DNA from 4 places in the Shewanella sp. ECSMB14102 genome. Region 1 is predicted to be linked to each of the others. Evidence: predicted binding sites of a transcription regulator. Region 1 holds the regulator's gene; each other region holds the start of a gene.
What was found. Region 1 encodes sigma-54, which starts transcription at its own class of promoters, with help from an activator protein. Its sites were predicted from a motif close to GTTGGCACGNNNNTNGNNT; they were not measured.

Region 1 (6,059 bases):
CGCAGATAACGCAGCACCACATCGACGTTGACGTCCGGTCTCAGGGTCACGGTATCTGTGTTCATCAGACTGCCGGCACTGTCTTCCGGATAGGAGAGCGCCTGTTCGACCCTGGCCCTGTCTTGGGCACTCATGGAGTGCAGTACCTGTTTGTAGAGGGTATCCGGCAGGCTTCGCAGCACATAGGCCAGATCATCGGTATCCATACCCGCGGTCGCTCGTGCCAAGCGCTCAGGACTCATCAGGCTGATCAGCTGGTCTTTCATATCCTCACCCAGCTCTTCGAGGATCTCACCGCTCTGTTCCTGATCCACAAGTTGCCAGAGTACCTGACGGGTACGTGGTGGTGAAGATTCGAGAATAAAGGCGATATCCGAAGCTGTCATTCGCTGCAGCATGTCGCGCACATGCACGAACATACCACTGCCAAGAGCTTGGTTTAGTTGAGTAAGACGTTGTTCTGTCAGCTCTTGGTCGAGCGCTTCTATTGGCATGCAGTTCCCCCTGTGATGCAAAGCGAGGATATGTTACCTCAAGACAGGGGAGTTATAGAAACAAAGAGTGCAGTGCTAAGGAAGGGGCGAGCAAGTCCCACGCGTGCTCTGTGTCGGCTTACCGTACTGCCTGCTGTGTTGTGTCTTTCCCTAAGACTTCAGCTGGCTTCGTCGAAACGGGCGTTTATCAGAGCGCAGATGGCATCCATTGCGGGTTCGGCATCCGGGCCTTCGGCAATAAGGCGTATGGTTTTGCCTTGACCGGTTTCCAGCATCAAGAGCCCAAGCACGCTGGCGGCCGAGGCCTTTTTCTCGCCCTGGATCAGAGTGATATCGGCTTCGAACTCGCTGGCCAGCACCGCCAGCTTAGTGGCGGCGCGGGCATGCAGGCCCAGCTTGTTGACTATGGTGACTTCCCGTTCAACCTTTGCCATTGCCCAGCTCTCTGTGGCGGGCCTGTACCTTGTGTTTGCTGTTGCCAAAACGCTTGGCCAGCTGGTCGGCGACATAGACAGATCTATGCTGGCCGCCGGTGCAGCCTATGGCTATGGTGAGATAGCTGCGGTTGTTGCGTTCAAGGTGCGGTAGCCAGGTTTCCAGCAGATTCTCTATCTGCCAGATAAATTTGTTCACCAGTGGCTGACGGATAAGGAATTCCTGTACCGGCTCATCCAGCCCAGTCAGCGGCCTGAGCGCCGGTTCCCAGTGAGGGTTGGGCAGAAAGCGCACATCAAACATGAAGTCGGCTTCCTGGGGCATGCCGTGCTTGAAGCCGAACGATTCGAAGTTGATCACCAACTCTTTGTCGACGCTGCCCAGCAGAATTTCTCGCACTTTGTCACTGAGTTCATAGATATTCAGTGCCGAGGTATCTATGTAGTGATCCACCAGTTTCGACATAGGCTCCAGCAACTTACCTTCGTGCTTGATGGCATCTTGCAGCGAGACAGTGCTCTTGGATAGGGGGTGTAATCTGCGGGTTTCGCTGTAGCGTTTAAGGAGTACTTTATCGGAAGCGTTGAGGAAGAAGCTGGTCAGTTGGGTGTTTTCCGGCAGTGCCGCCAACTGTTTTTCCAGCACTTTTTCCTGATCCGGCATGTTGCGCACATCTATGCTGATGGCGACCAGATCATTGCTGCCTCGGAGGTTTTCCAGCAGGCTGCCTATCATGGGCAGGGGCAGATTATCCACACAGTAGTAACCCAGGTCTTCGAGTACCCTGAGGGCAACGGATTTTCCGGAACCGGAGCGGCCTGAGACTATAGCGAGTTTCATCCTGTGATCACCTGATAGAGTTCTGTTTCATCGCGGGATTTACGCAACTGCTTGAGTATTGCTTTGTCGCTGAGCTTTTCAGCCATGGCAGACAGGGTACTCAGATGTTGTTGGCATTGATCTGCGGGAACCAGAAGGGCGAACAGTATGTCCACCGGTTGGTTGTCTATGGCATCGAAGGCGATAGGCTCTTCGCATTTGACCAGCACGGCAATCGGCTCTGTGATATCAGGCAGCCGGCCATGCGGAATCGCAATACCATTACCTATACCTGTGCTCCCCATCTTTTCGCGGGCCAAAAGGCTTTCAAAAATCGCTTGAGAGGAAAGGGTGGGGTACTGGGCGCTGGCGAGATCGCTAATTAGCTCCAGTACCTTTTTCTTACTGCCCGGAGTGGCACAGGTAGTGCACTCCGGCCGCAGGATGGTACTCAGTTCCATCGTTAGTGTTTTGTCAGCTTTTCTTTGTGTTTAATGACCTGACGATCCAATTTATCAATCAGAACGTCGATGGCGGCATACATGTCGGCATGTTCAGAAGTTGCATAGACTTCGCCGCCTGTGAGGTTGATCTTGGCTTCGGCAATCTGTTGCAGTTTTTGTACATTGAGCACAACGTGCACATTATTGATCTGTTCGAAATGGCGTTCAAGTTTCGAAAACTTACTTTCCACATAGTCACGCAGTGAGTCGGTGATCTCGATATGATGTCCTGTCAGGTTGATTTGCATAGAAAGATTCCTCCAATTTCCAACTGTGGATTTATAAACTCTTACGCTGGTTCGACGGTGGTATCATCATAGCCTCGCGATACTTGGCTATGGTGCGTCTTGCAACGTTGATTCCCTGTTCTGCCAGAAGTTGTGCCATCTTGCTGTCGCTCAAAGGTTTCTTCTGGTTTTCCGCTGCCACGAGCTTCTTGATAAAAGCCCTGATCGCCGTGGAAGAGCATTCTCCGCCATCTTCGGTACCGACATGGCTGGAGAAGAAGTACTTCAATTCAAATATTCCCCTTGGGGTATGCATATACTTTTGAGTGGTGACCCTGGAGATGGTCGATTCATGCATCTCGACCGCCTCGGCAATATCGTTGAGTACCATGGGTTTCATGGCCTCTTCACCATATTCAAAAAATCCCTGCTGGAACTGCACTATGCAGTTGGCCACCTTGAGCAGGGTGTCGTTGCGGCTCTCCAGGCTCTTGATAAACCATTTGGCTTCCTGAAGATGACCACGAATAAACTGGCTGTCTGATTGGCTGCGGGCGCTACGGGCCATGGCAGCATACTGTTGGTTGATCCCGAGTTTGGGCATACAGTCCGGATTGAGCTCCACCACCCAGCGCCCGTTCTTCTTCCAGACGCTGACATCCGGGATCACATATTCCTCGTCCATCGGCTGCACCAGCAAACCGGGGCGGGGATTGAGGCTCTGAATAAGGTTGATGGCGTCACGCAGTTGATCTTCCTTGAGCTTGGTCTTACGCATTAGGGTGCGAAAGTCGCGGGTAGCGATGAGATCCAGATGTTCGTCAATCAACAAGCGGGCGTCGGCCAGATGCGGGGTGTCGGCGTTAAACTGTTGCAATTGGATCAGCAGGCATTCGCGCAGATCTCTGGAGGCGATGCCGATGGGATCGAAGTGCTGGATCCGCTTGAGTACCGCCTCGACTTCATCGAGCTCAATCTCAGGGTTGCCCATGGCTTCGAGGATCTCCTCAGTGCTCTGGGTTAGATAGCCCTGCTCGTCGATGGCATCTATGATGGCGGTGGCAATGGCGTCGTCGGTATCGGAAAACGGGGTCAGGTTCTTTTGCCATTCTAGGTGTTCATAGAGACCTTCGCTGGTTTCACCCTGGAAGGGCATGTCATCTTCACGGCCCATAGCCGGCCCTGAGGCGCTGGCGGCGGTAAAGACTTCATCCCAGGTGGTATCCATAGGCAATTCATCCGGCATAGACTCATTGTTCAATGCCTCTGAGGTTTCTACCGTGGAACCATCTTCCTGCTTGACGCTCAATTCGCCGGCGTCGTTTTCCTTGTGGTTGTCGTCGATAGCGTCATCCTGGTTGTCCTCGGCCATCTCCAACAGAGGGTTGGCTTCCAAGGCTTCCTGGATTTCCTGCTGCAGCTCAAGGGACGACAGTTGCAGCAGGCGAATTGCCTGCTGCAACTGAGGTGTCATGGTCAACTGTTGACCCAATTTGAGCTGGAGTGACGCTTTCATTATACCGCTAATCCCTACTCGTTATTTTTCAAGGAAAAAATTCAATAATAACAAACTATAATACCCGGAATTGCCGCCGGATGACATGATCCTAACTATAGCCTGAATTGTTCGCCTAAGTACACAGCACGCACTTGCTGGTTGTCCAAGATTTCAGCGGGTGTGCCCTCGGCAATCAACTGCCCATGGCTGACAATGTAGGCTCGCTCACAAACGTCGAGCGTTTCGCGAACATTGTGGTCTGTGATCAGCACCCCCAAACCGCGGGACTTAAGCTGTTCGATGATTTTCTTGATATCGATAACTGAGATGGGATCCACACCGGCGAACGGCTCATCCAGCAGAATGAACTGTGGATTGGCGGCCAATGCCCGGGCGATTTCCACCCGGCGGCGTTCACCGCCGGAGAGGGACATCCCCAGGCTGTCACGTATGTGGGTAATGTGGAATTCTTCCAGCAACTGTTCGAGTTGTTCCTCGCGCTCGTCGCTGTTGAGCTCTTTGCGGGTTTGCAGTACGGCCATGATGTTGTCATGTACCGACAGCTTGCGGAAAATACTGGCTTCCTGTGGCAGATAGCCTATGCCTTTACGGGCACGCAGGTGCATGGGATCCAAGGTCAGCTCGTCGTCGTCAATGAAAATACGGCCCTTGTCACTCTGCACCAGGCCAACCACCATATAGAAGGTAGTCGTCTTGCCCGCCCCGTTGGGGCCCAGCAGCCCCACGATCTGGCCGGTATTGACCGATAGGCTGACATCTTTGACTACGTTGCGCTTCTTGTAACTCTTTGCCAGGTTTTGTGCCGTCAGGGTGCTGGTCATTGCGGCTCCTGCTGCTGTTCTTTCTTATTGAGATCCTGATAGTTTTCCGGCTGGATAACAGTGGTTACCCTATCTTGGCCTTTGCCGCTGCTTTCCGCTTCCAGCTGCTGCTTGTTGATGTCGTAGACTATCTTCTCGGCGGTTACTTCGCTGCCGTCCTGTTCCACTTTGGCTTGACCTATCAAGGTCATGATGCGGCTGTCTATGTTGTAGTGGATCTCTTTGGCCTTGGCACTGGCCTGACGGCCATCTTCCAGCTTCTGGGTATAGGTGGCAGGTGAGCCCTTGGCCACCAGGATCCGCTCGCCACTCTTGTCCTCAGTGTAAGCCGTGAGTTCATCGGCCAGCAGCTTCAAACTGCCCTGGGTGACTGTGACAGGCCCGCCGTATACCACGCGCTTGTTTTTGATATCGGCAAACTGATTGGCGGCGCTGATCTCGACTTTTTGCAGCAGATCTTCTTCAATGGCCACCGCCGACAGGCTTGTGATGCACAAGAGGGCACCGATAAAAAGCTTACTTGGTTTCATAGGTTCCTTTCACCTGACTGGTCAGCTTTACTTGCTGAGCGTTGAGATCGGCATACAGGCCGGATCCCTTGATATTAAAGTCTCTGCCTTCGATCAGGATCTCGCGATCTGAGGTCATGATCATGGTGTCCAGATCCAGCTCCACATAACTGGTTTTCAGGCTCTGGATCGGTTCATTGGGGCTAATGGCGTCGATGATAACATTATTTTCAAGTACCACTCGGTTACTCTTGCGATTGAGCCTGCCCTCGTTGGCAGACAGGCGCCACTGCGCTTCGCCCTTGTCCGGATAGACCAGATAAACCGGTTGGTTGAAGAAGGTCTTCTCATTGGCTTCATAGTGTTCCATGTGTGCCGCCGCGACCCTGCTGGCGACATTGCCCTGCTCGTCAAAGTTGACTGAGCGCAGGTCATCGGCGACAAAGTCCGGCCGCACCACATCCACCGGCGCCTCGCTCTGTTGGGCGTTGCGCTTGTTCTGCACCTGCCAGTAAAGGATTAGTGCAGTGGAGAAAAACAAAATAATGGCCAGAGTGACCCTATTCATATACTCATTCCGTGGGCATTTTCAAATTTGTCCTGACTGAGCAGGATAAGATCCGCCAGCTCCCGCAGCGCACCATGGCCGCCGGTAATCTGGGTGATCATGTGGCAGTGCTGCCTTACCCAAGGATGGCCATCGGCCACGCAAACCGCCAGTCCAACTTGCTT
Region 2 (6,059 bases), on a different contig from region 1:
TTATAAGCATCATGTGGCAGGTTATATGGTCAAGCATGAAATAAGTGATGGTTTTTATAATATTTTCAATATGCTGGAAAGTTATTGGCGTATTGTCGAATTGCCGGAAGCCTGAGGGATGGAAAGCATGAATCTGCTGTTGATCGATGATGATGAGATAGACAGAGCCGCTATCATCCGCGCCCTGGAACAATCGTCACTGGCGTTCAAGGTGATGGAGGCCAACTGTGCCCAGAGTGGCTTGGAGTTCGCCTGCCAACAACATTTCGATGGCATACTGCTCGACTATATGTTGCCCGATGCTAATGGTCTGGAAGTATTGAGCCGTCTCAATGAATCTGCCGGAGAGCAGACCGCGGTAGTGATGATTTCCCGTTATGAAGACGATAAGCTGGCACAGCGCTGTATCGAACTTGGGGCGCAGGATTTTCTGCTCAAGGATGAAGTGAATACCAGCCGCTTGACCCGTGCAATCCGCAATGCCAAACAGCGGGCCTCGATGGCGTTGGCACTGCGCCAAAGCCACGAGAAGCTCAAAGAGCTGGCTGAACATGATTCCCTGACCAAGCTGGTCAATCGCTACGGTTTTGAACTCTGCCTCAATCGTACCTTGAGTCAGGTCAAGCGCCATCAGGACATGCTGGCGGTGATCCTCTTGGATCTGGATGATTTCAAAGGTATCAACGACACCTTAGGGCACCAGGTGGGGGATATCCTATTGGTGGAAGTGGCCAACCGTCTAAGCGCGGCGCTCAGGGAAGGAGATCTGATTGCCCGTCTAGGCGGCGATGAATTTGTGGTGTTGGTGACAGAGTCCGAGAATCGTTACTTTCCGATGGCGGTGGCCAATAGGCTACAGCAGGCCTTTGAAGAGCCTTTCCCGCTTGGAGAGCATGAGGTGCTGATCGGCGCCAGCATTGGCATTGCAGTGTACAGTGATTCTGTCTGTGATAGTTCTGAGCTGCTCAAGTGTGCCGATATAGCCATGTATCGCGCCAAAAAAATTGGCCGCAATCAGATCCAGTTTTATTCTGAAGAGTTGGCCAGGGAGGTGAGGTTTCGTAACCGTATCGAAATGGGGCTGAGAACTGCGCTGGAGCGGGATGAATTCAGGGTCTTTTATCAGGGGAAATTCGATGCAATTTCCGGCGAGCTTTTGGGAGTGGAGGCGCTGCTGCGCTGGCAACATCCTGAGGATGGTCTGCTGTCGCCTGACAGTTTTCTGCCTATAGCAGAAGAGATAGGCCTGGTGGATGAGATAGGTGAGTGGGTGTTGGTACAGGCATGCGCGCAAACCGTTGAGTGGCTGACGATGTTGGCTCCTGTAGGCAAGCGGTTATCAGTGGCGGTAAACCTGTCACCGTCGCAGATTATTCGCGAAACCCTGTATCAGACCATAGTCAGGGTATTGCAGCAAACCGGGTTGCCGGCGTCGCAACTGGAGCTGGAACTCACCGAAAATGCCCTGATTGAAGAACCGCTGGAGCTGGCCAAGGTGTTGGAGCGGATTGCTGCCTTGGGGGTAGTGTTGTCTTTGGATGACTTTGGCACCGGCTTTTCATCTCTCGAGCACATCAAATATTTTCCTATCAATGTACTTAAAATCGACAAGAGTTTTGTGGCTTCGGTCGAGCAGGATGAACGTGGTAAACGTCTGTTGTCTGCCTTGATTAATTTTGCCAACGGTTTTAACGTGGTGTCTGTGGCTGAGGGTATAGAGACAGAGGCGCAGGCGCAGTTTTGTCGTGAACGAGGCTGCAATCTGCTGCAGGGATATCTTTACTGTCGGCCGATTCGGCCCACGGATTTTGAAGTGCAGCATATTTTACCTTTGCTGGCCGAGGGGAATGTTTGATTTTGCTTGCCTATTGGCAAAGTATGGTCAAAGATGCCTGCTCTTTTTGCTGGGCCATAACTCTCTTTACCGGGTCTTCCAAACATGAAAATCGGTATCCTCTCTCAATTTCCCGAGCTTTATTCTACCCGCAGGCTGGTGGAAGCCTGTGAGGGACGCGGTCATCAGGCCTTGGTGATCAATCCACTCAACTGTTATATGAACATCAACTCGGTGCAACCCAGTATTCATCTTGAAGGTGAAGAACTCAGCGGTTTTGATGCCATTATCCCGAGGATCCATGCCAGTGTGACTTTTTATGGCTGTGCCCTGGTGCGCCAGTTCGAGATGATGGGGGTGTACGCCGCCAATGATTCTATCTCCATTGCCCGCTCAAGGGATAAGCTGCGGGCACTGCAGTTGCTCTCTCGCAAAGGGGTAGGTATGCCGGTCACCGGCTTTGCCAGCAAGCCGGACGATATTCCGGATCTTATCGCCATGGTGGGTGGTGCGCCGCTGGTGATTAAACTTTTGGAAGGCACCCAAGGAATAGGCGTGGTGCTGGCCGAAACCAAGAAGGCCGCCGAGAGCGTTATTGAAGCCTTTCTGGGGCTTAAGGCCAACATTCTGGTACAGGAATATATCAAAGAAGCCAACGGCAGTGATATCCGCTGCTTCGTGGTGGGCGACAAGGTGGTTGCGGCCATGAAACGCCAGGGGCCGGAAGGAGATTTTCGCTCCAATCTGCATTTGGGTGGCAGCGCCGAGAAAATCAAGATTACCCCCCAGGAGCGCAAGAGCGCCATAGATGCAGTCAAGGCGATGGGGCTGGCTGTGGCCGGGGTGGATATTCTTCGCTCTGAGCGCGGCGCTTTGGTGCTTGAAGTCAATTCGGCTCCGGGTATTGAAGGCATAGAACTGACTACAGGCATCAAGGTGGCAGAGCCGATAGTGGAGCATATCGAAAAAATGGTTGCTGCCCGTAAACACAATCGAACTGTCATCGCCTGATTGCGCCTCGGGCTTTCCCCATATAGGAGTTCGCACCTTCCTTAGAATTCGAACTCATAGACATAGCTGAGCACTATCTTGGCATCGTCGTCCGGCAGATCCGTATCGGCTACCATAAAGGAGACAGAGCCTATGCCTGTGTCCTTGCTGATGGCCAAATGGTAGTCGGCGTAGTCGGAAACCTGGAACCAGCTCTGCACCACATCGCCGTCTGAATAACCATAGTGTGCCGTCAGCGTCACGGTTTCCGTGATGGGATAGCTGAAACCCGCGTGGATATAGCTCAAATCCTTGTTATCCAGCGGCGCTTTGGCTACATCATCACCGGCATTGACCACCTTGGCATAACCCAGCTCAAACCACTTCCAACTGAGGGTCAACGCCAGTTCGCCAAAGTCGATATCACCCTTGGCATCAGGATAACCATAGTAGAGATAGCCGATGTCATAGCCAAAGTCTTCGCCTATGCTGCCGGAGTAACCGCCGTAAAAATCGAGCTCGTAACTGGTGTCATCACCAAAGTCGACATTAGAGGCCCAGGTGCCCAGGTAAAAGCCAGAGTCGTGGCTGTAGTCTATACCGCCTTGAACGGCGACAGAGTCATTTGTTTGGGTAACCCCGCGCCACAGATAGTTGGAGGCGACGCCGATATTCCCTGATACAGTCGCCTGGACTTCGCCGGCCAGCAACAACAGACCTGCAATAACTGACATTGAAAACTTGGTGTGTTTCATTCTCATCCCCTCGATGGTTGGGTTCCGGAACCGGGCAAGCTTGACCGGCGCAGACACTCGTTATTGTCTTTGTGGGATGAGCGAATCTTGTGCCAAGTTTAAATGAATATGAAATACAGAAAGTTAGCTTTTATTCTGAAACTCAGTTAACAGATTGTTGCCTTTAGTTAGGGCGTTTTGCCCTTTTTTTGTGCAGTGGAATGTTGGGAACTACAGACAATAAAAAAACGCCTCAATATGAGGCGCTTTCATCCGTGAAAAGCAGTTTAGTTGACGCTGTCACGCAGTGCCTTACCGGCTTTAAACTTGGGAATAGTGGCTGCAGGGATCTGGATCTCTTTGCCGGTTTGCGGATTACGACCTGTGCGGGCCGCGCGGGTTGAGGTTTCGAAAGAACCAAAGCCTACGATGGAGATTTTAGATCCTTCTTTCATGGCATCAGTCACTGCTACTTCGAACGACTTGAGGGCGCGGGCAGCTTCTGCCTTGGACAGGTTTGCATGTTCTGCCATTTTTGCGATTAGTTCAGTTTTGTTCATCTGGAGCGTCTCTTCTTTCCGTCGATTGAATTATTATTGCCCATCTAACATGCCATAAGGTTTTTGGCTTGAAAAGGCCTTTCAGCGGGCTTCTTGGGCTTTATTCGCTATTTTTTAACCAAAATTATACAAAATTGTGAGCCGGTCGCTGATTTCCTTAAATTCAGTGCGATCTAGTCAGATTTTTCCTGTTGCAAGAAGCGTTTTGTGTTGGTGGAAAAAGCTACCCAATACTGGAATGCCAGCAAGGCCAACAACACAGCCGCCAGCGGCAGCAAGGGGATATTGCGTCCAGCCAGCTCAAGTTTGACATCTTCAGGCGTTATCTGCAGTGCCATCAATGCAGTAGCGGCCAATGCCAGTAGTCCCAGAGTCTGGATAAAGAGATAGATACGCAGTGCCCACAGCGACCAACTTGTACGTAACATTATGCCTACCAATACTGGGATGACTCCCAAGGTAAACAGATCTACTGCACCTGTGCTGATGGTGCGCCACAGTGCTACCCCGGCCAGTACCAGATAGAGGATGCAAAGCAGTACCAATGGTATTGGTCTTGAAATGGACATAAATGACTCCTGTGAGAAATGGGCCTAAGTCTATGGAAAGCCCTGGGGTGAGTCCAGCCGGATTTTAATCGCATTTTCCGGTAAAATGAGCGCCGACATTTTTGGCAGGATAACACTCAATGACAGAAGAGCAGTTCTGGGAGCTGGTCAGCCGCGACTATCCCGATCAGGAACAACAGGAACTCCAGGCGCGTTTGACCGAAAAACTGCAAAGCCTGGGCGATGATGAGCTGGCAGAGTTTGATAAGCACTTTGCCAGGCTGCTCAGGTTGAGTTACAGCTGGGATCTTTGGGGCGCAGCTTACATCATTGCCGGAGTTGATTCAGATTATGGTTTCGCCGAGTTCCGGAACTTCCTGGTGACTCTGGGAAAGGAGCGTTATCAGGCGGCCTGCAATGCAGCGGATTCGCTGGGAGAGCTGGAAGTTTGGCCGCAATTGAATGGTTACGCCTATCCTTTTGTTGAGGAGATAGATCTGCTGGCCGGCCAGCTATACGAGACCCGTACCGGCAAAGAGTTACCGTTTGTGCCTTCGGGGCTGAGTCAGCCCAAGGGCAAGCGTTTCAACGACCAGCCCAAGGCACTGCGTAAACAGTACCCCAAGCTCAGCGCCCGTTTCCCCTTCTAAGCAGACTTAGTCGTTACGCATCTGCTCGCACTGAAAGCCCTGGCGGCGGGAGTCAAAGCGGCAGTAGCTGCCGCACTCCCAAGGAGCCCCTTCTGCGGCCTGGGACTTCTCGATGGCGAACGCTTTACAGCTGGCATAGTCGCCAAAATCGTCCTCTTTGAGATAACGCCCCGAATCGAAACCATGGGTATAAATGAAGGCACTCCAGGTTTCCGGCCCCTTGGGTTTAGCATCCTGATTGATGGCAATGAGAACAATTCCCAGAGCGGTAAAGAGTCCCAAGGTAATTAGCAAAGGCGGTGAGAGTTTCACTGGTGCTCCTGTAATGGCTCGGTTTTTCGGTCTATTAGATTACTTCAGCGGGGCTGACTCAAGCCGCATTGTTTGAAAGTTTGTTGCTGCGGCTACAAATTGATACTCAAGTTAATCTTCCTGGATGATGTATTACGAAAAATATCACATTAAAATAGCTACTTATAGCACGACACTATTCGCATATTAGTTTTGCGTTAAGCCCGGATTCAGGTTAAATTTTATACTCTGAGTTTGAAGCAAAAGCATACTGACAATCGCTCCCAAAGGAGGCTGAGATGAAAATCAGACATCTGTTACTTGTAAGTGCCCTGGCCTCTGGCTCGGTGCTGGCGGCCGACAAGGTCGATGAAAACCCGGTTACCGAGTCGGGTAAGGTCAAAATTGAGTGGCAGTCACCTAAGGATTTTCGGGATATCAAGTCTGCCAGC
Region 3 (6,059 bases), on a different contig from region 1:
AATGAATCAGCAAAACATGAATGATTAGCACTTGAGACCGAGGGGGAGGCCAGGGCAAAATAGCCTACTCCCCCTTGGTTTTTTTGGAGCCTCCCATCAACGCCGTTCAGCTCTTTTTGTATCCCTTAAGCCCCAGTGAGCCTTTAAAACTCAAAGATCTGGCGCTGTGCCTAGCGCCGGCCGAGCGGGAAAAGTTTGCCCGAATAAGCCATAAAGAGGTAAAGCAACGGGCAATAACAAGCCGCGCCTTGCTGAGAAAGACCCTGAGTACTCAAGCGCCGCTTGCAGCCCGGGAGTGGTGTTTCGATTATGGTCCCCAGGGTAAGCCGCGCCTTTGTGATGAGCAGTTTCAACAGACTCAGCTGCATTTTAACCTCAGTCACAGCGGTGATTGGCTGCTGTTGGCATTGCTGAAACATCCTTCTCCTGAGTTGCAACTTGGCGTCGATATAGAGCGTTTACGGATGCGCACGGCTATCGATACTGTGATGCGCCACTATTTTGCGCCTTTTGAGCTGCAGCAGTTACGAAATCTGGATGATGCCGCGCGGCGAGAGGCGTTTTTCGACCTCTGGGCCTTGAAAGAGTCTTATATCAAGGCGACCGGCAAGGGGTTGGCGCAGCCGCTTGATGGGTTTGCGTTCGACTTGAGTTCCGGGGAAGCATGCTCGGCCGAGCGGCCTGCCGAGATTGTTTCGATGCGCCGCGGGCTTTTGTTAAAGCCTAAGGAAAACACCCGATGGCAGAGTTGGCTTGGCCATATGGAGCCGGGTTATCGATTGGCCCTGACCCTTGGGGCGCCTGCAGCCATCAACTGGCAATTGCAGTGGCACCTTGGCCAGTAGCACTCTGAAATAGGTAACGCGCAAGAATGAAAAAGCGGCCTTAAAGCCGCTTTATGTTCGATTACTGTCTAGCCAGGCGTTGGCTTTCCGGCACGTGCTCAAAGTCACTGCGGAAAGGGTTGATGTCCAATCCACCTCTGCGGGTGTAGCGGGCGTAGACGGTCAATTTACTGCAATGGCAGAAACGCTTCAGATCGGTGAATATCCGCTCCACACACTGTTCGTGGAACTCGTTATGCTGGCGGAAAGAGATCAGATAACGCAGCAGTTTTTCCCTGTCTATCTTGGGGCCCTGGTAGCGGATCATCACGCTGCCCCAATCAGGCTGTGAGGTGATCAAACAGTTGGACTTAAGCAGGTTGGAGTTCAAGGTCTCGGCGACTATCTGCTTGTCGTCTGTGCTTTCTTCGAGCCATTTGGGGTTGAACTCATAGACGTTGACTTCAATATCCAGATCGTCAATGCAGTGCCCCGGCAGCTCAACAACTCTCTGGCTGTTGAAGTGCTTGGGCTCAATCACTCTGACTTTTACCTCGCCATTGGCACAGCGGCTCAGATCTTGGGTCAGGGTCTGCTCGACGGCTTCAGTACTGTCAAAGCGAGTTTGATTGAAACTGTTCAGATAGAGCTTGAATGATTTGGACTCAATTAAATGCTCACTGTTGAGATCCAGCTGGAACTCGGCGATGGCTACCATGGGCTTGCCCTTGGCATTGAGCCAGGAGAGCTCATAGCCGGTCCAGATATCGGCCCCCTGAAACGGCAGAGGTGCACTCAGGTTGATTGCATCACGGTTGAGTTTGCGGGGCACTCCCTGCAACAGCTCTGGGGCGTAATGCTCTTGATAATCTGTCTGCTGACCCAGTGTCAGGCCAGATAAGGCTTCAGCGTTCCGGTAAGGGTCGTGATTCTGTGTCATCAAGCGGGTTTCCGTGTCAAAATAGGTTACCATTATACCTGAATTTGGAAGTGCGATAAGTGTCTTGTGCCCAGGCGTTGGAGCAATTTCTCAGCCGTTATCATCAAAGTTACCAGTCGAGTCTGGGGGAAGGCCCCAGATATTATGCCAGGGGAGAAGCCTCGCCCTGCTTGCTGCAGGAGGATGGCGAAGATCCACTACTGTGGCAGACTATTCGCCGTGAACAGCCAGGCAGTTTTGCCAATGTCAGTCATGCGCTGGAGTTGCCGCTGCATGCCGATATCGACGAGTTTTATGGGCAGTTTTTTGCCGCGCATCTGTTGTTTGAAGCCGATTTCGGCGAAGGGGAACTATTGCAGCCCTGGAGTCAGGATGATTTTGAGTTTCTGCAGCAGAATCTGATTGGGCATTTGATGATGAAACGCAAGCTCAAACAGCCACCGACCTGGTTTATCGGTCTATTGGGGCAAGGTGATGAGATGATCTGCGTGGATAATGAAACCGGTGCTGTCTGGCGTGAGGTCCCGGGTGAGCTTCCCTCAAAGAAGCTGGCAGACAGCCTGGAAGAGTTTCTTGTTATGCTGCGCCCCAGAGTGGCGCCGGCGGTCGAGCCAGTGGAGCCGGCCATGGCGGATGTCGACCATCCCGGTCTCTGGGCGCGAATGAAGCTTATGTGGCAACACCTGTTTTCCCGCCGCTGACAGTCGGGGTTGCCACAGTCACTATTGATTGATGATCACTGCTATTGATGATCCTAGGCTATTGATTGTCCCAGTTTATTGATGATCCCAGGAGAGGTTGGAGACTATCCGGCAGTTGTCACAGCGGAAATGAAATAGATCCAGTAACGGGCTGGGTTGGCGCCAATCCGGGTTGCCGCAGCGGGGGCAGGGACGAGTTAATTCGGCTTGTTTACTCTCTCCCCCGACCCGGTAAAGGTAGTAATAGGTAGGAATTTTGGTCAAATATTCGATACGGCCACGCAAATCCCAGCCGCGGCGAAACAGATCGCTGTCCGGGCAGGAAAGCTCCTCAAGGGCGGCAAATTCGGCCTTGGTTGCTGCGGCCATCTGCAGTTCATCACAGGCTTGCCACTCGGTTTGCCAACGGATCACCCGCTTGTGATCGCCGTTGAAGGTCGCGGGAATACGGTAGAGGGGAATGGGTAGCAAGTTATCGCCGCTGCGCAGTGGCGAGCACATATGCACATAGCTGGTATAAAGCAGCTGCCAACTTGGGGGCTCCAGGGTGCTGACCTCGGAATTGATATCCTGACCTATGAGCTTTTCCTTGGGGGCCAGCAATTTGGCCTCGGTTAACTGTTGCAACGCCTGTTTGGCCCAGGGACTGTTATGCCTGTTGGCCAGACTGGTTTCTTCCGGCAGCAGCAGCCTGACTCTGAACTCCCCGTCTCTAAAGGCCACCGCAAATTCCCTCCCCAATACCTGACCATTGGCTCGCCAGGCTTCAAGCAGGGTGTTGATGGCTTTTTCTGCGGCGCTGATCGTGGTGTTGGCAAAGCATTCAAACCTGAGTTCGCAGACAAACATTATTGCTGCTCCTCAAGCTTGGCGAGCCTTTGTTGCAAGTCCGCGAATTCTTGTTTCAGTTGTTGTTGTTCCTGGCGTAGCCAGCTGATTTCCTGCTGAAGAACTTCTACTGTGGGCACTGCTTGCTGTGGTGCAGTTTCATCCTGTTGAGGTTGGCTTTGAGACATTTTTTCCCGTTCACTCTCAGGCAGGGACTTGAAGCGCAGCAGTCCTTCAACCAGCACGGGCATTGGTAACTTATTGCCGAGTCTTGCCTTAATCAATGCCAGAGAGGGAGTATGGCCGCTTTGGGCTACTGCCGCAGCTGCGGCCATGACCTGTTCCAGTGGAGTGGACATCTTGGTAAAAAACCTCACATTTTCGCCAATAGCTACATAGTGCAGCTGGCGTTTGTTTTTATCTTTTTGATATTTATTAAATTATTTATTGGCCCACATGTTGCATTGCGTTTGCTGCATTTGCTTAACAAAAGTCAACATTTGATAAATATAACAAGGAGTGACAATGAATAAGTTATTACTGCCACTAGTGGGGATTGCAAGCTTAGGGCTTAGTGCTTGTGTGGTCAATGTCGGTGATCACGAAGCCAACTGGGATGAAAGGGAATCCTGGCAATTACAACAACAGCAAAATCAGCAACAACTGGCCAAGTTGAACCTGGGGATGGATCAGCAACAGGTGCAGCAGCTCATGGGGCAGGCCGACTTTAATGAAGCCTTTCTCTCCAATGATCAGCAAGTACAGGTGCTCTTTTATCGTACCCGCCACAGACACAGTGATGGTAAGACCACCAAGGATGAGTGCACCCCCTTGGTGTTTCGCGATCAACAGCTGATAGGCTGGGGCGATAAGGCTTACGCGCAGCTGTAATTCAAACTCATTTCAATCAACGCCTGAGCTGGGCGTCCAAATGATCTATGGTATCTGACCATTGGGCGTCCTCGGCCAGAGCCTCTGTTAAAAAAGTGCGTTGTGCATCATTCCAGAATGGTGCATCCACCAGTTTGACTCCCTCGGGGATAGAATGTGCGTCGATAAAGCCTTCTATCGCCTTGCTGCCGCTGGGGAGTCCCAATTGCTCAAACAAATGGGCCAAGTCTGTGTGGGTGGTATCCATATTCTGACCTCCTGAAATCCCGGCATATTGCCAAGTGATGAGTGATGGGCGAACAAGCCTTCATAAAAAAAGTAAGTATTATTGCTTCCTTAGCTTATATCAATTGAACAGCAGATCCATTTCTTTAAATTGAGGAGGGGGCGCTTGTGCACCAGGAGCGCCTAAAGGCTTGGATGCAAGGTTGTAGGTCAAGAGCTTAGTTAATCCCATCTATAATTTGAATAGATACGCTGCCGGCAGAAACTGTGGTGATAGTTGGTAAGCAAGATGTTGTACTCTGATCCAATATTGTTAAATTGGAAAGTGCCCTTTTGGCTGACAAGGACAACAACAAATGGAAACTCAGACTTCTGATTCCCTGCGTGCCGTTTACCTGACGGCAGAAGATTTACGCTTGGCCGCATCAATTCTTTATAACGCCTATCACGATGATGCGTTTTTTCTGCAGACCTTGCCGGCTGCCAATGCCGCCGAATATGAACAAAAGCTCAGGGCCGCAATTCGTGAAGAGCTCAATGAACTTTGGCAACAGGAGCAGCCCCTTATTGGTTTGTTCGACGCTGAGCGCTTGATTGGGGTTGCCTGCGTGGTTACCTCATCACTTCCCCAAGGCGAAGGGCGCTATTGGCATTGGCGTTTGAAAATGCTGCTGGGGACGGGCTGGCAGGCGACGCAGAAGTTGATGCAGAAGGAAAATTCAATTCTGGAGCACCTGCCGGCGACAGAGTACGGCGTTATTCAATTTATCGCAGTAGCGTTAACCGAGCAACACAAGGGGTATGGCAAGTTGCTCGTCCAGGCGGTATTGGGTTGGTGTGATGAGCAGCCGGAGCTGGAAGGAGTTGGGGTCTTTGTGACCGAGGATGGTCATTCTCATCTGTTTCGAGAGCAAGGCTTTGTACCTGTGGTTGAGCTCAATATAGGGTTGTTAACAGGAGAGTTGCTCTTTTACCACAGTCACACTGATGATGACGTCTACCAATAACAGGAGTTAAGCATGGAGCAAAAGTACAAGAGTTTTGCTGAGTTTTATCCTTTCTACCTGTCGCAGCATTCCGATCCCGTATGCCGAGGTTTGCATTATTTAGGTTCGACCCTGGTATTGCTTTTTCTGTTATTCAGCTTGCTTAGTGGACAATTTGTATGGCTCTTGGCTCTGCCTGTGGTGGGTTATGGCTTTGCTTGGATTGGTCACTTTGGTTTTGAACACAATAAGCCGGCGACCTTTCAATACCCAGTCTATAGCTTGATGGCTGACTGGGTCATGTTGGCCCAGTTTGTCAGTGGCAAACGTCGTTTCTGAGTGTTTTTGGTTATTTACCAGTCCTAATGTGAGACATGTCTCACAAAGCTGTGCGATAAACATAAGCCTTATTGGCTGTTCTTACTGGTGAATAATTAAATATTTTTAATAAACAAGAGATTAGACTTATATTAGTGACTGCTGAATATTTGTTGTTCCCAGCCTGTTCTAAAATCGACCATCTCAAATAGGGGTCTTTGGGTACACTTAAGTTGTGGTCAGGGCAGGATGCTTTGACAGAGCTTCCAAGGAAGAGGGAGCAGCAAGGAAAGCAACGCCAAGGAGTTTAAGGTGGCAGCCAAGGAAGGGCAAGTGTCAGGATGAT
Region 4 (6,059 bases), on a different contig from region 1:
TGGTGCCGTTCCAGCACACTGCGCAGCAGCTGTCTTTGGAACTCCGCTGTGGCTTGCTTGAGTGTAATGGATTCTGCAGGCACTGTTGTGTCCAACTGGCGCGGCAGCGCACTTGGAGAGGGGCTCTTTGACTGTAACTCACCCAGTTGCAACTGGCATTGGTTATGGTCACTGGCGGCGCGCGCCAACACGCTGGCGCGGTGCAACAGGTGTTCCAGTTCCCTGACGTTGCCGGGCCAGTCGTTGGCCAGCAGCCAGGCTTCCGATTCGGCGGACAGACTGAGGCGCTCCAGCCCCAGCTTGCTGCGGCAACGTTCAAGAAAATGCCCGGCAAGCAGCAGTATGTCGCGGCCCCTTTCTCTCAGTGGCGGCACAAGTAGCGGGAAAACACTTAGCCTGTGGTAGAGATCGGCGCGAAAGCGGCCTTCAACCACCTCGGTTTTGAGATCCTTATTGGTGGCGGCGATAACCCGCACATCCACTGTCAGGCTTCTATCTTCGCCAACCCGTTGCAGATCGCCGTATTGCAGCACCCTGAGTAACTTGGCCTGCAGCGGCAGGCTGAGCTCGCCTATCTCGTCGAGAAACAAAGTCCCCTTGTCGGCCAATTCAAACTTACCGGCGCGATTGCTGATGGCGCCGGTAAAGGCGCCTTTGACATGACCGAAGAGTTCACTCTCGGCGACCGACTCGGGTAGGGCGGCGCAGTTGAGGTACACCAGAGCCTTGTTGCATCTGGGCGAGGCGGCGTGTACTGCCTTGGCAACCAGCTCTTTACCCGTGCCGGTTTCACCGAGGATCAATACGTTCAGATCGCTGGGAGCGACCACGGCAATTTCCCGCTTCAGCGCCAACATTTGCGGGCTTTCTCCCAGGAGTTCACTATGGCCGCTTTCCGGCAAAGGTCGACTCTGGCTCTGTAGCGACAGGCTTTCCAACTTATCCAGCAGCAGGGCATTGCCGAGGGAGGCGGCGGCGATGGCGCTCAGGCTTCGCAGCTCTTCATCGCTGAAATCGTCGAACTGGCAAGGGTCCAGACCATCTATGGTCAAGGCGCCTATCAGTTGTTCCTTGTCCAGCAGCGGCAGGCCGATACAGGCATGCACCTTGAGCTTATCTGTATGGGCGGCTATCAGGCCATCGTAGGGATCCGGCAATTGGCTGTCTGCCGGAAAGCGCACCAGATCGCCGGCGCGGGCGATGGCTTCCAGTCTCGGGTGCTCTGTGATGTTGAAGCTGCGACCGAGTACATCGGCCCTGAGGCCATCGATTGCCAGTGGGATAAAGCGATTGCCCTGAAACCGCAGTAGAGCGGCGGCATCACAATGGAGATTGTCCCGTACCGTTGCCAGCAGACGGCTGAATCTGTCGCTGTTTGGCAAACCTGAGGTGATATCCAGCGCGATACGGGTGAGATCGGAATGGCTGAGTGGCATAAGCTGACCTGAATAAAATCCCTGGGGTGAGTCTACCCCAGGGACAGTGGAATGTCATTTTGACATTGTTTGCAGTGTGAGTGGCTAGTGACTGGTAGCAATGGCCAAGCGTTTGGCCTTGACTGCCTGTCGTAACAATCCCAGCAGGAAGGCGCCCAGCAATAAACCACCGACGGAGAAGATGATATCACCGAACATCCGCATCCATACCAGGCGTTCGACCAGCGGGCTGTGGATCACCTCTGCCGAGCGGGCAAACCAGTAGCCATGATCCAGAACGGCAAAGAACTGCACTATGCCCACCGGCAGCAATGACAGGAACAGCATGGCGGCCAGCCCCAGATTCAGGCTCCAGAATGCTCCCTTGAGCCACTTGTCTTCCCAGCGCAGTTTACCGGCAAGTCCTGACAGGCAGAACAACATCAGGCCTATCCCCAACATGCCGTAGACTCCCATAAAGGCGCCGTGGGCGTGGGTGGCCGTGGTATTCAGCCCTTGAATGTAATAGAGGGCAATCGGTGGATTGATCAGGAAGCCCAGTACACCGGCGCCCACCAGATTCCAGAAAGCGGTGGCAACAAAGAACATGATGGCCCAGTGATAGCGTTGCATCCAGGGAGCGGCCCGGCGCAGGCGATAGCTTTCCACCGCTTCAAAACCGATAAGGGCCAGAGGCACCACTTCCAACGCCGAGAAGATAGCGCCCCAGGCGATGACCGAAGTGGGGGTGCCGGTGAAATAGAGGTGATGCAGTGTGCCTATCAGGCCCCCGGTCAGGAAGATCAGGGTAGAGAAGAGTACCGCACCATTGGCACTGCGGGCACGGATAAGGCCAAGACGCACAAACATCAGGGCGATAACCGAGGTGGCAAAGGTTTCAAAGAAGCCTTCAACCCACAGATGTACTACCCACCAACGCCAGTATTCGGCGATGGCAAGGTTAGTGTGTTTACCCATAAACAGCCCGGCACCATAGAAGAGGCCGATGGCGACACAGGAGGCGTAGAGTACCCAGAGCACAGGCTTTAGCTCAGATTCCTGTTTCAGGGCGGGCAACATGGCGCGGCTCACCAGCGCCAGCCAGATCATCAATCCGGCTAACAGCAGCAATTGCCAAACCCGGCCGAGATCTATGTATTCATATCCCTGGTGACCGAAGAGGAAGTTGTTGTCCAGCGAGAAATATTGTTGTACCCCCAGCCATTCACCGGCCATGGAGCCCAGCACCACTACCAGAAGAGCGACCCACAATAGGTTGACACCGAAGCGTTGATATTTTGGCTCGTGGCCGGAAAGCGCCGGCGCGATATAGAGCCCGGTACCGAGCCAGGCCGTCGCTATCCAGAATACAGCCAGTTGAGTATGCCAGGTGCGGGTCACTGAATAGGGCAGGATCTCACTCAAGGGAATACCGTAAAACTCCTGGCCCTCAACCGCATAGTGCGCCGTGACGCCACCTAGCAGTATTTGCAGCAGAAATAGGCCGATAGCGGTAATGAAGTATTTACCCGTGGCCTTTTGTGAAGGGGTGGGTTTGTGTCTGAACAGTGGATCTTCAGTGGCGGGAGCCGGCAGCGCTTCATGTTTGCCGGCGGCATGATACCAAACCAGGGCACCGATACCGGCCAGCAGAGTCACTATGCTCAGAATCGACCAGACGATATTGTCTGAGGTCGGTGTGTTGCCCAGTTGCGGATCGTAGGGCCAATTGTTGGTGTAGCTGTAATTGGCATCCGGGCGCTCGGTCACCGCGGCCCAAGCGCCCCAAAACAGGAAGGCATTGAGCTGCTGACGGCGATCGGCAGATCCTATGGTATTGGTTTTCATCGCATAGGCTTCTCGCAGCTCATTCAGCGCGGGATCGTCACCAAACAAAGATTGATAGTGCTGACTCACTTGCGCCATGGCAGCGATACGGGTGTCGGAAAGCACCACCCGGGTGTGACCTCTCTCATCTGTAGTGACAGTGTTATGGCGCAAATCGTCCCTTAAAGCTTGCTCCAATGCGGCCTGAGTACTCTTGTCCAGGCTATTGAAAGGCTTGTTGTATGTCTCCTTGGCGCGAATATCCAGCCAGGCTTCGGCCTCACGGTGCAGCCAGTCTGCAGTCCAATCCGGAGCCACATAGGCGCCATGGCCCCAGACGGAGCCCAACTGATGCCCGCCCATGGAGCGCCAAACCAGCTGCCCTTGTTCTATGTCCTTGCCGCTGAAAACCACTTGGCCCTGGCTGTCGCTATAGACATCGGCAATCGGTGGTTTTTCCCGATAGATTTCACTGCCGATACTGAGAAGTACAGTGAAAGAAGCGACCAACACAAGTAACAGTGCGATCAGGGTGAATTTTTGTCTGCTCATTGGCATCCCTCTGACAAAGTCTATTTGATAGGTTTTCCTTCATAGAGCAGCTAATGTGCCAAGTTTTATTCTTGTTTTTAATCAGTGTCTTACTTTTTTGTGTGTTTTTGATTGTGTCATTTTGATTGTATTTTGAATGTCTTTTTAACATTACAAAGTGTCATTATGACACTGAATGTTTGCCCTGAAGCCATCACTGATATATTGATGAGGATTCTTGGATTTCAAATTCTTTAGTTGATTGAAAAAATTAAGTTTTTTTCATTAATTTGAGTTTATGTTTCTTTGGCTTCATATTTGATGTTTTATTGGTAAATTTTCTATTTTTTAAGGGGTTACACGGCTTCTTTTGCTGGTCTTTTTCGCTGAAAGCGAAAATAAGTCAACTGTTTCTACTGAAAAATAACCCTAATTAATGATATAATTCCGTTTGTAACCCACGTGTTTTCCGGAGTCTCATTAGAGTCAGGTTTCTCTTTTATTAGCTTCCCCGCATTTTCAACTGGAGGGTCATTTGAACGCAGATATCATCAACAGCTTTTTCCTTGTCGGGGCCTTGCTTGTCGCAGTCAGTGTATTGCTCAGCCCGGTGTCGTCGCGACTCGGTATTCCTATTTTGGTGGTATTTCTTGCGGTGGGTATCTTTGCCGGTGAAGATGGCCCAGGCGGCATAGTATTCAATGACTATTCAGTGGCTTATTTGGTCAGTAACCTGGCGCTGGCTGTTATTCTGCTCGATGGTGGCATGCGTACCCGGGTTGCCAGTTTCAGGGTGGCATTGTGGCCGGCCTTGTCCTTGGCCACTTTTGGGGTGGCGTTAACCACCACGCTGACAGGTTTATTGGCTGCCTGGCTGTTTGATCTCAGCTTACTTCAGGGCATGTTGGTGGGGGCCATTGTTGGTTCGACCGATGCCGCGGCGGTATTTAGCCTGCTCAAAGGCAAAAACGTGAACGAGCGTGTCGGTTCGACACTGGAAATAGAATCCGGTTGTAATGACCCCATGGCCGTGTTTTTGACCGTGACGCTGATTGCTATTCTCGGCAGCAGTGGCGATGAACTCTCGGGCAGCTATCTGGCTCTGAGCTTTATCAAACAGTTTGGCCTGGGCGGGATCCTCGGTGTCGGCGGCGGTTGGCTGCTCTGGCAGGTTATCAATCGCAATCAATTGCCCGAAGGACTCTACTCCATTTTGGTGCTGAGTGGCGCAATGATGATCTTCGCTATCTCCAATGCCCTGGGAGGCAGTGGTATTCTGTCTATTTACCTGGTGGGTCTGTTTCTCGGTAACAAGGCGACCCGTGGCAAACACTCGATTCTCAACGTCCTCGATGGTATGACCTGGCTCAGTCAGATAGGCATGTTCCTGGTACTGGGACTCTTGCTGACGCCATCGGATCTGAAAGATATCGCCTTACCGGGTTTGGCACTGGCCTTTGGGATGATCTTTCTGGCGCGGCCGATTGCGGTTTGGCTTAGTTTGCTACCGTTTCGCAGCTTCCATGACAGAGACAGATGGTTTATCTCCTGGGTTGGGCTGCGCGGCGCCGTACCCATTATTTTGGCGGTATTTCCCATGATGGCGGGGCTGCCACAGGCGCAGCTTTACTTCAACCTGGCCTTCTTCGTGGTGATGGTTTCCTTGCTGCTGCAGGGCAGTACCTTGTCCAAGGCGGCGCAGCTGGCCAAGGTGGAGTTGCCCCCCAAACCGGCACCCATATCCCGCGCAGGGGTGGAAATTTATCCCACCAGTGAATGGGAGATATTTGTCTATCGCCTCAGCGAAAACAAATGGTGTATCGGTGAACCTCTAAGGCGCCTTGCCATGCCGGCGGGAACCCGGATTGCCGCCGTATTTCGCAATAACGAACTGTTGCACCCTTCGGGGAGTACCAGGCTGATGGCCGATGACATTCTTTGTGTGCTGGGGCAAGAGGACGATTTGGAACCTTTGAGTCAGCTGTTCAGTGAGGCGCCAGAAAAACGCGAGGCGCCCCGCTTCTTTGGTGACTTCTTTATTTCAGTGGATGTGATGCTGGCCGATATGGCACCTATTTACGGCATGCAGCTGGAACCCGAATATGAGCAGATGCGGGTTGCCGACTTACTGCAGCAACAACTCGGCAGTCACCCTGTAGTGGGGGATCAATTCCTCTGGCAAGGGCTGGACTGGATAGTCGCCGAGGTGCAGGAAGGGACTGTCAGCCGGGTTGGTTTGAGATTGCCCTCTGAAGACTGAAAAAAGCGAAGAACGAAGAAATGCCG

Region 2: the regulator sigma-54 is predicted to act here: its motif matches at 3,658-3,676, upstream of RC73_RS09675 (TorF family putative porin).
Region 3: the regulator sigma-54 is predicted to act here: its motif matches at 3,740-3,758, upstream of RC73_RS08335 (DUF3192 domain-containing protein).
Region 4: the regulator sigma-54 is predicted to act here: its motif matches at 3,839-3,857, upstream of RC73_RS10225 (nitric-oxide reductase large subunit).

The regions. Positions count from the first base shown of each region.
Region 1 covers NZ_JWGX01000009.1:17,046-23,104, reverse strand. The annotation lists gene mgtE (magnesium transporter) at 1-494, opposite strand, end outside; gene RC73_RS04315 (HPr family phosphocarrier protein) at 653-928, opposite strand; gene rapZ (RNase adapter RapZ) at 915-1,769, opposite strand; gene ptsN (PTS IIA-like nitrogen regulatory protein PtsN) at 1,766-2,209, opposite strand; gene hpf (ribosome hibernation promoting factor) at 2,212-2,499, opposite strand; gene RC73_RS04295 (RNA polymerase factor sigma-54) at 2,531-3,994, opposite strand; gene lptB (LPS export ABC transporter ATP-binding protein) at 4,090-4,818, opposite strand; gene lptA (lipopolysaccharide transport periplasmic protein LptA) at 4,815-5,348, opposite strand; gene lptC (LPS export ABC transporter periplasmic protein LptC) at 5,335-5,895, opposite strand; gene kdsC (3-deoxy-manno-octulosonate-8-phosphatase KdsC) at 5,892-6,059, opposite strand, start outside.
Region 2 covers NZ_JWGX01000026.1:21,985-28,043, forward strand. The annotation lists gene RC73_RS09660 (response regulator) at 1-115, shown strand, start outside; gene RC73_RS09665 (putative bifunctional diguanylate cyclase/phosphodiesterase) at 128-1,855, shown strand; gene rimK (30S ribosomal protein S6--L-glutamate ligase) at 1,940-2,845, shown strand; gene RC73_RS09675 (TorF family putative porin) at 2,887-3,579, opposite strand; gene RC73_RS09680 (HU family DNA-binding protein) at 3,846-4,118, opposite strand; gene RC73_RS09685 (hypothetical protein) at 4,292-4,687, opposite strand; gene RC73_RS09690 (DUF4240 domain-containing protein) at 4,807-5,316, shown strand; gene RC73_RS09695 (hypothetical protein) at 5,323-5,628, opposite strand; gene RC73_RS09700 (DUF3016 domain-containing protein) at 5,907-6,059, shown strand, end outside.
Region 3 covers NZ_JWGX01000022.1:41,776-47,834, forward strand. The annotation lists gene RC73_RS08305 (hypothetical protein) at 1-28, shown strand, start outside; gene RC73_RS08310 (4'-phosphopantetheinyl transferase family protein) at 75-845, shown strand; gene queF (NADPH-dependent 7-cyano-7-deazaguanine reductase QueF) at 907-1,764, opposite strand; gene syd (SecY-interacting protein) at 1,824-2,465, shown strand; gene RC73_RS08325 (Zn-ribbon-containing protein) at 2,541-3,314, opposite strand; gene RC73_RS08330 (hypothetical protein) at 3,314-3,652, opposite strand; gene RC73_RS08335 (DUF3192 domain-containing protein) at 3,819-4,184, shown strand; gene RC73_RS08340 (DUF2789 domain-containing protein) at 4,201-4,431, opposite strand; gene RC73_RS08345 (GNAT family N-acetyltransferase) at 4,766-5,416, shown strand; gene RC73_RS08350 (DUF962 domain-containing protein) at 5,429-5,734, shown strand.
Region 4 covers NZ_JWGX01000027.1:46,010-52,068, forward strand. The annotation lists gene norR (nitric oxide reductase transcriptional regulator NorR) at 1-1,436, opposite strand, end outside; gene RC73_RS10225 (nitric-oxide reductase large subunit) at 1,521-3,794, opposite strand; gene RC73_RS10230 (potassium/proton antiporter) at 4,309-6,033, shown strand.